4 regions of the Alicycliphilus sp. T452 genome follow, and region 1 is predicted to be linked to each of the others. Evidence: predicted binding sites of a transcription regulator. Region 1 holds the regulator's gene; each other region holds the start of a gene.
The links. The regulator sigma-54, encoded in region 1, starts transcription at its own class of promoters, with help from an activator protein. The targets are predictions, from matches to a motif close to TGGCANGNAANCTGCTTT.

Region 1 (3,204 bases):
AGGCGCTGCACCTGCAGAAGTCCTACGGCAGCCGCAAGGTGGTCAAGGACGTGTCGCTGGTCGTGCAGAAGGGCGAGGTGGTGGGGCTGCTGGGCCCCAACGGCGCGGGCAAGACCACGTCGTTCTACATGATCGTGGGCCTGGTGCGCAGCGACGGCGGCGACATCCGCATCGACGGCCACTCGGTGGCCAACATGCCCATCCACCGGCGCTCGCGCCTGGGCCTGTCCTACCTGCCGCAGGAGGCGTCGATCTTCCGCAAGCTTAACGTGGAGGACAACGTGCGCGCGGTGCTGGAGCTGCAGACCGGCGCGGACGGCCGGGCGCTGCCGCGCGGCGAGATCGAGCGCCGGCTCACCGAGCTGCTGCAGGAGCTGCGCGTGGACCACCTGCGCCAGTCGCCCGCGCTGGCGTTGTCGGGCGGCGAGCGCCGCCGCGTGGAGATCGCCCGGGCGCTGGCCACGCAGCCGCGCTTCATCCTGCTGGACGAGCCCTTCGCGGGCATCGACCCGATCGCCGTGATCGAGATCCAGCGCATCATCGGCTTCCTGAAGGCGCGCGGCATCGGCGTGCTCATCACCGACCACAACGTGCGCGAGACGCTGGGCATCTGCGACCACGCCTTCATCATCAGCGACGGCCATGTGCTCGCGCAGGGCACGCCGTCGGAAATCGTCGACAACGCGGAAGTGCGCCGGGTCTACCTGGGCGAGCACTTCCGCATGTGAGAGACATGGGCCGCGGTACGACACAAGGCCGGACGGCGGGTGCCGGGCCATGAAACCCAGCCTGTCGCTGCGCGTCTCGCAGCACCTGGCGCTCACGCCGCAGCTGCAGCAGTCCATCCGCCTGCTGCAGCTGTCCACGCTGGAGCTGGCGCAGGAGGTCGAGCAGATGCTCGACGAAAACCCCTTCCTGGAGCGCTCGGAGGACGATGCGCCGCCGGAGGAGCCGGGCGCGCCCCCTGCGGGCGAGCGCGGCAGCCAGGCCGAGGATGCTACGCCTTCAGGAGCTGCCGACGCAGACTGGTCGGGCGATGAAGGCCAAAACGACGCTGAAATGCCCGACATCGCCGCGCCCACCGACTGGGACGGCGACACCGACATCCCGGGCGACGACCGCGAGTGGGGGAGCGATGCGCCCGCAGGCGCCGGCAGCGGCTCCGGCGATGGCGACGAGGCCGACGCCGCGGACCTCGCGCACGGCCACGAATCGCTCGCCGACCACCTTGAGCGCCAGGCCCTGGCGCTGCGCCTGTCCGAGCTGGACATGGCGGCGCTGCGCTTTCTCATCGGCTCGCTCAACGACGACGGCTATCTGGACGAGCCGCTCGAATCCCTGGCCGCGAGCCTGGCGGACGAGGGCGACGCCGAGCAGCTCGACGAGCTGATGCACCGCCTGACCGTGGCCCTGCGCCTGCTGCAGAGCCTGGAGCCCGCGGGCGTGGGCGCGCGCGGGCTGGCCGAATGCCTGACGCTGCAGCTGCAGGCGCTGGACCGGGAAGAGGAGGGCGACCCCGAGGTGATCCAGGCCGCGCTGTGCATCTGCCGCCAGCCGCTCGACTTGCTGGCGCGGCGCGACGTGCGCCGCCTGGCCCAGGCCGCAGGCAGCAGCGACGACTGCACGCGCGCCGCCATGGCGCTGATCGCACGGCTGGAGCCGCGCCCCGGGCGGCGCTTCGCCGACGTGGAGCGCAACGTCATCGTGCCCGACGTGATCGTCCGGAAGACCGGGCGCGGCGCGCAGCAGAGCTTCAGCGTCCGCCTCAACCCCGACGTGATGCCGCGCCTGCGCGTGCACGACGTCTACGCCAACGCCCTGCGCGGCGGCAGCAAAGGCGACGGCCACCAGGCGCTGCAGGCCAGGCTGCAGGAGGCGCGCTGGTTCATCAAGAACATACAGCAGCGCTTCGACACCATCCTGCGCGTGTCCAGCGCCATCGTGGAGCGGCAGAAGAACTTCTTCGTGCATGGCGAGCTGGCCATGCGCCCGCTGGTGCTGCGCGAGATCGCCGACGAGCTCGGCCTGCACGAATCCACCATCAGCCGCGTGACCACGGCCAAGTACATGGCCACGCCCCAGGGCACGTTCGAGCTCAAGTACTTCTTCGGCTCGGGCCTGGGCACCGAGACCGGCGGCAGCGCGTCGAGCACGGCGGTGCGCGCGCTCATCCGGCAGTTCGTCGCCGCCGAGGACCCGCACAAGCCGCTGTCGGACGGCCAGATCGCCGACATGCTCAAGGAACAGGGCATAGAGTGCGCGCGCCGCACCGTGGCCAAGTACCGCGAGGCGCTGAAGATCGCGCCCGCCAACCTGCGCAAGGCGCTATAGAAAGAGATACCCCATGGCACGCATCGTCTTCGACCTGCCGGCGCACTTCGGCTTCAGCACCGAGCTGCAGGTCTACATCAGCCACGTCAACCAGGGCGGCCACCTGGACAACGCGCAGCTGCTCAGCCTGGTGTCGGAGGCGCGCGTGCGCTTCTTCCGCTCCCTGGGCTATGCCGAGGCGGACGTGGCGGGCCTGTCCACCGTGGTGGGCGACATGCTGGCGCAGTACAAGTCCGAGGCCTTCCATGGCGAGACGCTGCGCGTGCAGATGACGCCGCAGGACTTCAACCGCTACGGCTTCGACCTGGTGTTCCGCATGACGGAGAAGTCCCAGGGCCGCGAGGTCGCGCGCGGCAAGACCGGCATCGTCTTCATCGACCGGGCCGCGCGCAGGCCCGCGCCCATCCCCGAGCCCGTGCGCCAGCTGCTGCAGCGCGCCGCACAGCCGCAATGAACACCCTGCAACTCTTCCTGCCCTGCGCCGCCGGCGTCGAGGGCTTCCTGGCCGACGAGGTGCACGGCCTCACGGGCCTGTCCGGCCAGGACCTGCTGGTGGGCCGCGCCGGCGTGCTGGTGCGCGCCGCCTGGCGCGACGCGCTGCTTCTCAACCTGCACAGCCGCCTGGCCCAGCGCGTGCTGGTGCAGCTGGCCGAGCGGCCCTACCGCAGCGAGGACGACATCTACGCGCTGGCCGGCGACGTGGCCTGGGAGGCCTGGTTCACCCCGCGCCAGAGCTTCAAGGTGGAGGTGACGGCGCAGCACAGCCCGCTCAAGAGCCTGAACTTCGCCGCCCTGCGCGTGAAGGACGCCGTGGCCGACCGCTTCCGCGCCAAGGGCGGCAGCCGCCCCGACGTCGAGACGCGCTGGCCCGAC
Region 2 (3,204 bases), on a different contig from region 1:
ACCTCGAATACATGGGCGTGGAGGCCGTGGACCTGGTCATCGCCGAGGGGCTGCAGCCCGCGGCGATCCACCCGTTCAAGGGCAACATCGACCTGGACCGCGCCGAGGCACTGCTGAAGAAGGAGGGCGGCCGCATTCCCTTCGGCATGCTCACGGTGACCAACAACACGGGCGGCGGCCAGCCCGTGTCCATGGCCAACATCCGCGCCTACAGCGCCTTGCTGAAGCAATACGGCAAGCCCTTCGTCATGGACGTGTGCCGCTTCGCCGAGAACGCCATGTTCATCAAGATGCGCGAGCGTGGCTACGAGAACACCCCCGTGCGCGAGATCGCCCGCGAGATGTTCTCCTACGCCGACGGCGCGACCATGAGCGCCAAGAAGGACGGCATGGTCAACATCGGCGGCTTCATCGTCCTGCGCAGCGACGAATGGCTGGACGAGGTCAGGAACGACCTGATCATGATGGAGGGCTTTCCCACCTACGGCGGCATGGCCGGACGCGACCTGGAGGCGCTGGCCGTGGGGCTGGAGGAAGGGCTGCAGGAGGACTACCTGCGCTACCGCCTGCGCACCGCCGAATACCTGGGCGAGCGCCTGGAGGCGGCCGGGGTCGGCTTCGTCAAGCCCACCGGGGGCCATGCCGTCTACATCGACGCGCGCACCGTGCTGCCCGACATGCCCGTGCAGCACTACCCGGCCTGGGCGCTGTGCAACGCGCTCTACCTGGAGGGCGGCATCCGCGGCGTGGAGATCGGCTCGGTGATGTTCGGCAAGCGCCTGGAGGACGGCACCGAAACCTACCACAGCATGGAACTGGTGCGCCTGGCCTTCCCGCGCCGCATGTACACGCAAAGCCACTTCGACTACGCGGCCGAGGTGATCGCCGAGGTCAAGGCCAAGGCCGCGGGCATCCGCGGCGTGAGGATCACCAGGCAGCCCAAGTTCCTGCGGCATTTCACCTGCGAGTGCGCTTGGGTGTGAGGGCTCTTGGCGCCCCCTGCATCGGCAGCGGATGCGGGATGACTGCTGCGATGCCTGGGGGTCAGGCCAGCTCGGGCACGCGCGGCTGCGAGGGGCTGCGGCGCCGGGCTGCGGCAGCGCCGAGCAGCCCCAGGCCCAGCAATGCCATGCTGCCTGGCTCGGGCACCTGATTGCCCGGGCTGCTGAATTCCATGGTTCCGGCCAGTTGGTAGGAGCATGCCTGGCAACCATTCCAGTTGGAATGCAGGGGACTGCCGCCATTGGCGTTGTCCCAGGACATGCCAAAGGTGTTGGCGTCGTCGCTCAGACCCACCTGCACCAGGGCGTTGGAGCCATCGAACAGGCCCGAGGCGCTGAAGTAGGCCACGTATTGCTGGCCGGGCGTGAGCGAGAGGCCGCCGGTGCCGATGACGACTTCGGTCCAGTCCGTGAAATTGCCACTGAAGACGGAAGAGGTGAACACCGACGTGCCCGCCCCGCCATTGACCCAGGTGGCCACGCCGGCATACAGCTGGCTGGTACTTGCATTCAGGGACTGCAAGATCAGGCTGAAACTGTCGAGCACCGTGTTGATGGCATCGGGCGTGGTGAAAACCTCGCCATAGGTGGTGGTGTCCGGCTCGCCCAGGGGCTGAATGCCGGTGCCGTTGAAGGTATTGGTGATCACCACATCGGCCTGGGCGCCAACCGAGGCCAGGGCGAGTACGAGGGCGGCAATGGTTTTCATGGTTGGATTGGGTCGAAATTACAGACGTGTATCAAAAAGCATTTTTCATGCCAAATAAAAAAGGCTTTGAAAATCAATGGGCCGTGCCAATCGATTGATACGTGATGTAAAAATTTTCGACAAATTGCCCTCGGAGTCTGGGGGAGGGGCGCCGGTAGCACCTCCAAGAAAAACGGCACGCCATGCGTGCCGTTTCTGCGCTTGCCGGGTGGCCGTCAGCTGAAGAAACTCTTGAGCCTGTCGGTCCAGCTCTCGGTCGAGGGCGAGTGCTTGCCCCCGCCTTTCTTCAGCGACTCGTCGAGTTCGCGCAGGAGCTTGCGCTGGTGCTCGGTGAGCTTGACCGGCGTCTCCACCACGATGTGGCAGTACAGGTCGCCGGGGTAGCTCGCACGCACCCCCTTGATGCCCTTGCCGCGCAGGCGGAACTGCTTGCCCGCCTGCGTGCCCTCGGGGATGTCGATGGCCGCCTTGCCCGCGAGCGTGGGCACCTCGATCTCGCCGCCCAGCGCCGCGGTGATGAAGCTCACCGGCACCTGGCAATGCAGGTCGTCGCCATCGCGTTCGAAGATGTCGTGCTTTCGCACGCGGATCTCTATGTACAGGTCGCCCGGCGGGCCGCCGTTGGTGCCCGGTTCGCCGTTGCCGGAGGAGCGGATGCGCATGCCGTCGTCGATGCCGGCGGGGATCTTCACCTCCAGCGTCTTCTGCTTCTTGATCTTGCCCTGGCCGTGGCAGGCGGTGCAGGGCTCGGGAATGATCTTGCCCGTGCCGCGGCAGTGGGGGCAGGTCTGCTGCACGCTGAAGAAGCCCTGGCGCATCTGCACCGCGCCCGCCCCGTTGCAGGTGCCGCAGGTCTTGGCGCTGGTGCCGGGCTTGGCGCCGCTGCCATGGCAGGTGTCGCAGGACTCCCAGCTCGGGATGCGGATCTGCGCCTCCTTGCCCTTGGCGGCCTCCTCCAGCGTGACGTCCATGGCGTAGGACAGGTCGTTGCCGCGGTAGACCTGGCGCCCGCCGCGCCCCCCGCGGCTGCCGCCGAACATGTCGCCGAAGATGTCCCCGAAGGCCTCGGCAAAGCCGCCAAAGCCTTCGGCGCCGCCCATGCCGCCGCGCATGTTGGGATCCACGCCGGCGTGTCCGTACTGGTCGTAGGCGGCGCGTTTTTGCGCGTCGGACAGGATCTCGTAGGCTTCCTTGACCTCCTTGAACTTTTCCTCGGCGGGCTTGGCGGCGTCACCCTGGTTGCGGTCAGGGTGGTACTTCATGGCGAGCTTGCGATAGGCTTTCTTGAGCTCGTCGTCCGAGGCGTTCTTGGGAACGCCGAGGACCTCGTAAAAATCTCTCTTGGACATGGGGGTTCTTCAGGCCGGTTGGAGCAGGAACGCCGCGCGAGCCCCGATATGCTGGGGTCCGGCGCGGCGGTTGGGCGGGCAATGCTGCGTTGGCGCGGGTCAGCCCTTCTTGACTTCCTTGACCTCGGCGTCCACCACGTTGTCG
Region 3 (3,204 bases), on a different contig from region 1:
CGAGCTGCCGGCCCTGCAGCGCCTGGTTGGGCGTGCCCTGGCGCGCCAGGGCCAGCGCGTGGGCGCGGGCCACGCGCTCGCGCACGGCGCTGCTCGCCTCGCCGGCGGGGGCGTTCAAAAGTTCGTCGGCGGGCAGCTGCGGCACCTCCACGTGCAGGTCGATGCGGTCGAGCAGCGGGCCGCTCAACTTGCCCTGGTAGCGCGCCACCTGGTCGGGTGTGCAGCGGCAGGCGCGCTGGGGGGAGCCCGCGAAGCCGCAGGGGCAGGGGTTCATGGCGGCGACGAGCTGGAAGCGCGCCGGGAACTCGGCGCGCTGCGCCGCGCGCGAGATGGTGATGCGGCCGGTCTCCAGCGGCTCGCGCAGGGCCTCCAGGGCGCTGCGAGCGAATTCGGGGAATTCGTCGAGGAACAAGACGCCCTCGTGCGCCAGCGAGATCTCGCCGGGCCGCGGCGGCGATCCTCCGCCCACCAGGGCGACGGCGCTGCAGCTGTGGTGCGGGCTGGCCGTGACGCGCTGCATCCACTGCGCGCCCGTGAAGCGCCCGGCCAGGCTGGCGATGGCCGCGCTCTCCAGCGCCTGTTCAACGCTCATGGGCGGCAGCAGGCCGGCGAAGCGCTGCGCCAGCATGGACTTGCCCGAGCCCGGCGGGCCCACCAGCAGCAGCCCGTGGCCGCCGGCGGCTGCGATCTCCAGCGCGCGCTTGGCGGCGGCCTGGCCCTTCACATCGGCCAGGTCGGGGCCGTCCGCGTGGATGGCGGGGGGCGCGGGCTGCAGGCGCTGCCAGCCGTCGTCGCCGCCCTCCTGCGGCGGCGCGGCCGCGGGCAGGAACTGGCGCACCACGTCCAGCAGGTGGCGCGCGCGGTAGATCTCGGCGCCGGGCACCAGGGCGGCCTCCTCGGCGCTGCCCGGCGGCAGCACCGTGCGCACGGGCGGCTTCCCGGCGCGCAGCGCCAGGCTGGTGGCCAGCGCGCCGCGCACGGGCCGCAGCAGGCCCGACAGCGACAGCTCGCCCGCGAACTCCCAGCCCGCCAGGCGTTCTGCGGTGATCTGCCCGCTGGCGGCCAGGATGCCCAGGGCGATGGGCAGGTCGTAGCGCCCCGAGTCCTTGGGCAGGTCGGCCGGCGCCAGGTTCACGGTGATCTTCTTGTTGGTGGGGAACTCCAGTCCCGCGTTCTGCAGGGCCGAGCGCACGCGCTCGCGCGCCTCCTTCACCTCCACGTCGGCCAGGCCCACGAGCGCGAAGCTCGGCAGGCCGTTGGCCAGATGCACCTCCACGGTGACGGCGCTCGCCTGCAGGCCCAGCAGGGCGCGGCTTTGCACCAAAGCAAGACTCATCGCGTGAACCCTCCCCAATCTGGTGCACGGCCGCTGCGGCGGGGCTGTGCCCTGGCTGCCAAATGTACATGCATGGCGGCTGGCACGGTCCGTGCATTGGGGGTTGTGTCCGCTTTCCATACACAACCGGAGGAACCATGTCCCATGCATCCCTGAAGTCTCTGAGCCTGGCCCTGGCGGCCGCGGCCATGCCCGTGCTGGCGAGCGCCGAGCTGACGGCCAACGTGGCGCTGACCAGCAACTACAAGTTCCGCGGCCAGGACCAGGACGTGCACCGCATCAAGGCGGTGAACCCGGCCATCCAGGGCGGCTTCGACTACACATTCGGAGAAAGCGGCTTCTACGTGGGCAACTGGAATTCCAGCGTGGACTGGCTGCAGGGCAACTCGATCGAGTCCGACCTGTACGGCGGCTACAAATTCAAGGCCGGCGCGCTGGACCTGGACCTGGGCGCGCTCGCCTACGTCTACCCCGGCAACACTGCCGGCAACACCACCGAGCTGTACGGCGCGGCCACCTGGGGGCCGCTGACGGCCAAGTATTCGCACACCGTGTCCAAGGACTACTTCGGCTGGGCCGGCGCCAAGACGTCGGGCCTGCGCGGCCGCAACACGGGCTACCTGAACCTGGCGTTCGCCAGGGAGGTGGCGCCCAGCGTCACGCTCAAGGCGGCCGTGGGCTACACGCGCTTCGCTGGCGACATCCGCGACCTGGGCGTGCCCAGCTATGTGGATTACAGCGTGGGCGGGGCCTACGACTTCGGCGCGGGCCTGTCGCTGTCCGCGGCCGTCGCGGGCGCCAACAAGAAGGGTTTCTTCGGCGATGCCAACAAGGCGCGCCTGATCGTCACCCTGTCCAAGACCCTGTAAGCCAGCAAAGGAGCCGATCGTGAAAATGATCACCGCCATCATCAAACCCTTCAAGCTCGACGAGGTGCGCGAGGCGCTGTCGGACGTCGGCGTGCACGGCATCACCGTGACCGAGGTGAAGGGCTTCGGCCGCCAGAAGGGCCATACCGAGCTGTACCGCGGCGCCGAGTACGTCGTGGACTTCCTGCCCAAGGTGAAGATCGAGGCCGCCGTGGACGACGCGCTGGCCGAGCGCGTCATCGAGGCCATCGAGGGCGCGGCCCGCACCGGCAAGATCGGCGACGGCAAGATCTTCGTGGCCGACCTGGAGCAGGTCGTGCGCATCCGCACCGGCGAGACCGGCGCGCAGGCCCTTTGACCCCAGCCACGGAGAATCTGCCATGAGAAAACTGCTTGTCTTCCTGGTGCTGGGCCTTCACCTGCTGGTTGGCGGCGCCGCCCTGGCGCAGGCGCCGGCCGTGCCCGGGCCGGTCGCCGACGCCGCGGTCGCGGCGCTCGCCGCAGCACCCGCGCCCAAGGTCGATTCCGGCGACACCGCCTGGATGCTGACCTCCACGCTGCTCGTGATCCTGATGACCATCCCCGGCCTGGCCCTGTTCTACGGCGGCCTGGGCCGCGCCAAGAACATGCTGTCGGTGCTGATGCAGGTGTTCGTGGTCTTCGCCCTGGTCTCGCTGCTGTGGGCCCTGTACGGCTACAGCCTGGCGTTCTCGGGCGAGGGCCGGTTCGTGGGCGACCTGTCCAAGGTCTTCCTGCAGGGCGTGGGCCCGGAGACCTTCGGCGCGCTCGCGACCATCCCCGAGTACGTGTTCCTCGCCTTCCAGGGCACGTTCGCGGCCATCACCGTGGCGCTGGTCGTGGGCTCGTTCGCCGAGCGCATGCGCTTCTCGGCCGTGCTGATCTTCGCGCTGCTGTGGTTCACCTTCAGCTACGTGCCCATGGCGCACATCGTCTGGGGCGGCGGCCTGCTGGCGCAGGACGGCGCGCTGGACTTCGCGG
Region 4 (3,204 bases), on a different contig from region 1:
GTTCTGGCCGTACAGCAGCGTGGGCTTGATGAAGAAGCCGTCGTCGATCTCGCCGCCCGCGCGCAGGCGCTCGCCGCCGGTCAGGCACCGGGCGCCTTCCTGGCGGCCGATGTCGATGTAGCCCAGGATGCGTTCGAGCTGCTGCTGCGACACCTGCGCGCCCACCATGGTGCTCTTGTCCAGCGGGTGTCCCTGCTTCATAGACTGCACGCGCGCCACGGCGCGCTCCATGAAGCGCTCGTAGATCGACTCCTGCACCAGGATGCGCGAGGGGCAGGTGCAGACCTCGCCCTGGTTCAGCGCGAACATGGAGAAGCCTTCGAGCGCCTTGTCCAGGAACTCGTCGTCGGCGTCCAGCACGTCGGCGAAGAAGATGTTGGGGCTCTTGCCGCCGAGCTCCACGGTGGAGGGGACCAGGTTGTCGGCCGCGGCGTGCAGGATGCGCTGGCCCACGGCGGTGGAGCCGGTGAAGGCGATCTTCGAGATGCGCCTGCTCGTGGCCAGCGCCTCGCCGGCCTCCTTGCCGAAGCCGTTGACGATGTTCACCACGCCCGGGGGCAGCAGGTCGGCGATCAGCTCCATGAGCACCATGATGGAGGCTGGGGTCTGCTCGGCGGGCTTCATCACCACGCAGCAGCCCGCGGCCAGCGCCGGGGGCAGCTTCCACGAGGCCATGAGGATGGGGAAGTTCCACGGGATGATCTGACCGACCACGCCGATGGGCTCGTGGAAGTGGTAGGCGACGGTGTTGGCGTCGATCTCGGAGATGCCGCCCTCCTGCGCGCGGATGCAGCCCGCGAAGTAGCGGAAGTGGTCGATGGCCAGCGGAATGTCGGCGGCCATGGTTTCGCGCAGGGGCTTGCCGTTGTCGATGGTCTCGGCGATCGCCAGCAGCTCCAGGTTCTGCTCCATGCGGTCGGCGATCTTGAGCAGGATGTTGGAGCGCTCGGTCACCGAGGTCCTGGCCCATGCGGCCTGCGCGGCGTGGGCGGCGTCCAGGGCCAGGTTCACGTCGTTGGCGTCCGACCGTGCCACCGTGCAGAACGGCTTGCCGGTGATGGGGGAGACATTGTCGAAATAGCGTCCGGCCAGCGGGGCCACCCATGTGCCGCCGATGAAGTTGTCGTACTTTTGCTTGTAGGGGTAGCGGGCATCGAGGTTGAAGTGCTTGAGCTCGAACATGTCCATGGTGGTCTCCGGTTGGGTTGAAGGTCGGTGCAGGCAGGAAAACCGACTGCCGGAAGACATACAAACTCCGTGCCAAGCCCCGGACCGGGGCCTGTGCGCCGCCGACTGTCACGAATCGCGACGCATGTGTCCCAGATTGCGCCACCGCCGCCATGCCCTGGTACACAGGGCATGCCGGGTTTTCATTGCGCCGCGGCCTGCCGCAGGCCCGCCCGGATGTCGCCGCCCGTCGGGCTCTGGTACAGGCGCAGGTCGAACTCGGGCAGCACGGCGATCAGGTGGTCGAAGATGTCGCCCTGGATGGCTTCGTACTGCACCCAGGCCGTGGTGGCGGTGAAGCAGTACAGCTCCAGCGGCACGCCCTCGGCCGTGGGCTCCAGGGCGCGCACCATCAGCGTCATGCCCTGGTGGATGCCCGGGTGGGCCCGCAGGTAGGCCTGCACGTAGGCGCGGAAGGTGCCGAGGTTGGTCAGCCGCCGCCGGTTGGCGGGGGCGGCGGCGTCCTCGCCCAGGGCGGCGTTGGTGGCGTGCACGGCCTCGCGCTTGTGCGCCAGGTAGGGCGCCAGCAGGGTGATGCGCGACAGGCGGTCGATGTCCTCGTCGCTCAGGAACCGCACGGTGGCGGTGTCGAGCCGCAGCGTGCGCTTGATGCGCCGCCCCCCGGACTCGCTCATGCCGCGCCAGTTGCGGTAGCTCTCGCTCATCAGCCGCCAGGTGGGGATGGTGGTGATGGTCTTGTCCCAGTTCTGCACCTTCACCGTGTGCAGGGCGATGTCCACCACGTCGCCGTCGGCGCCCACCTGGGGCATCTCTATCCAGTCGCCCACGCGCAGCATGTCGTTGGACGAGAGCTGCACGCCCGCGGTGAACGAGAGGATGGTGTCCTTGAACACCAGCATCAGCACCGCCGACATCGCGCCCAGGCCCGACAGCAGGATCAGCGGCGAGCGGTCGATGAGCACCGCCACGATGACGATGGCCCCCACCAGGGTCAGCGCCAGCTTGCCCAGCTGCACGTAGCTCTTGATGGAGCGCGTGCCCGTGGGCGCGCCGCCCGGCGCCTGCTCCAGCAGGACGGCGTCGAGCAGGGCGTTGAGCGTGCGCACCAGCTGCAGCACGGTGAGCGCCACGGCCAGGTTGCGGATCACCGCGAAGGCCGCCGGGTCGAGGTGCGGCACGGCGCCGATGCCCGCCTGTATGACCAGCGACGGCACCACGCGCGCCAGCCGGCGCAGCACCTGGTCGTGCCAGACCACGCGCGCCCAGCGCACGTCCATGCGTTCGCGCATGCGCGGCACCATGTGCAGCAGAAGGTACTGCGCCACGGCCTGGGCGGCGTAGGACAGCAGCAGCAGGCCCGCCAGGCCGATGGCCGCCTGCATCCGGGGGCTGAACGAACCCAGCAGCGCGAGGGTGGTCTCGGTCAAGAAAAACTCCTTGCAATGGAACGGCACGCCGGCCCTTGCGGGCGGGCGGTGCGGGGTGGAATGGGGGATGAACGCCTAGAATTGGGCGCAACTGATGCTTAGTGTGACCGCTGCGCCGCAGCGCAGTTCCCCGCAGTCCCTTTTTCTCCAGCTTCCATGCAAGACAAATACAACCACACCGAGGTGGAGCGCGCAGCGCATGCCCACTGGAACGCCAGCGACGCCTACCGCGTGGCCGAGGACGCGGCCCGGCCGAAGTTCTACGCCTGCTCCATGCTGCCCTACCCCAGCGGCAAGCTGCACATGGGCCACGTGCGCAACTACACCATCAACGACATGCTCACGCGCAGCCTGCGCATGAAGGGCTACAACGTGCTCATGCCCATGGGCTGGGACGCCTTCGGCCTGCCGGCCGAGAACGCCGCGCTCAAGAACGGCGTGCCCCCGGCGCGGTGGACCTACGAGAACATCGCCTACATGAAGCAGCAGATGCAGGCCATGGGCCTGGCCATCGACTGGAGCCGCGAGGTGGCCACCTGCGACCCCGATTACTACAAGTGGAACCAGTGGCTGTTCCTCAAGATGCTGG

Region 2: a site for sigma-54 is predicted at 1,746-1,763, ahead of ACX12L_RS09955 (PEP-CTERM sorting domain-containing protein). Genes of this name have one in related genera too.
Region 3: a site for sigma-54 is predicted at 1,417-1,434, ahead of ACX12L_RS15045 (TorF family putative porin). Genes of this name have one in related genera too.
Region 4: a site for sigma-54 is predicted at 1,246-1,263, ahead of exaC (acetaldehyde dehydrogenase ExaC). Genes of this name have one in related genera too.

What each region holds. Positions count from the first base shown of each region.
Region 1 is NZ_JBTNEH010000003.1:15,617-18,820, forward strand. It holds gene lptB (LPS export ABC transporter ATP-binding protein) at 1-728, shown strand, start outside; gene ACX12L_RS03105 (RNA polymerase factor sigma-54) at 778-2,331, shown strand; gene ACX12L_RS03110 (acyl-CoA thioesterase) at 2,345-2,785, shown strand; gene ACX12L_RS03115 (THUMP domain-containing class I SAM-dependent RNA methyltransferase) at 2,782-3,204, shown strand, end outside.
Region 2 is NZ_JBTNEH010000009.1:17,213-20,416, reverse strand. It holds gene ACX12L_RS09960 (tryptophanase) at 1-983, shown strand, start outside; gene ACX12L_RS09955 (PEP-CTERM sorting domain-containing protein) at 1,045-1,710, opposite strand; gene dnaJ (molecular chaperone DnaJ) at 1,926-3,059, opposite strand; gene dnaK (molecular chaperone DnaK) at 3,159-3,204, opposite strand, start outside.
Region 3 is NZ_JBTNEH010000016.1:100,641-103,844, reverse strand. It holds gene ACX12L_RS15050 (YifB family Mg chelatase-like AAA ATPase) at 1-1,336, opposite strand, end outside; gene ACX12L_RS15045 (TorF family putative porin) at 1,474-2,205, shown strand; gene ACX12L_RS15040 (P-II family nitrogen regulator) at 2,225-2,563, shown strand; gene amt (ammonium transporter) at 2,586-3,204, shown strand, end outside.
Region 4 is NZ_JBTNEH010000025.1:17,673-20,876, reverse strand. It holds gene exaC (acetaldehyde dehydrogenase ExaC) at 1-1,188, opposite strand, end outside; gene ACX12L_RS18735 (mechanosensitive ion channel family protein) at 1,371-2,570, opposite strand; gene leuS (leucine--tRNA ligase) at 2,772-3,204, shown strand, end outside.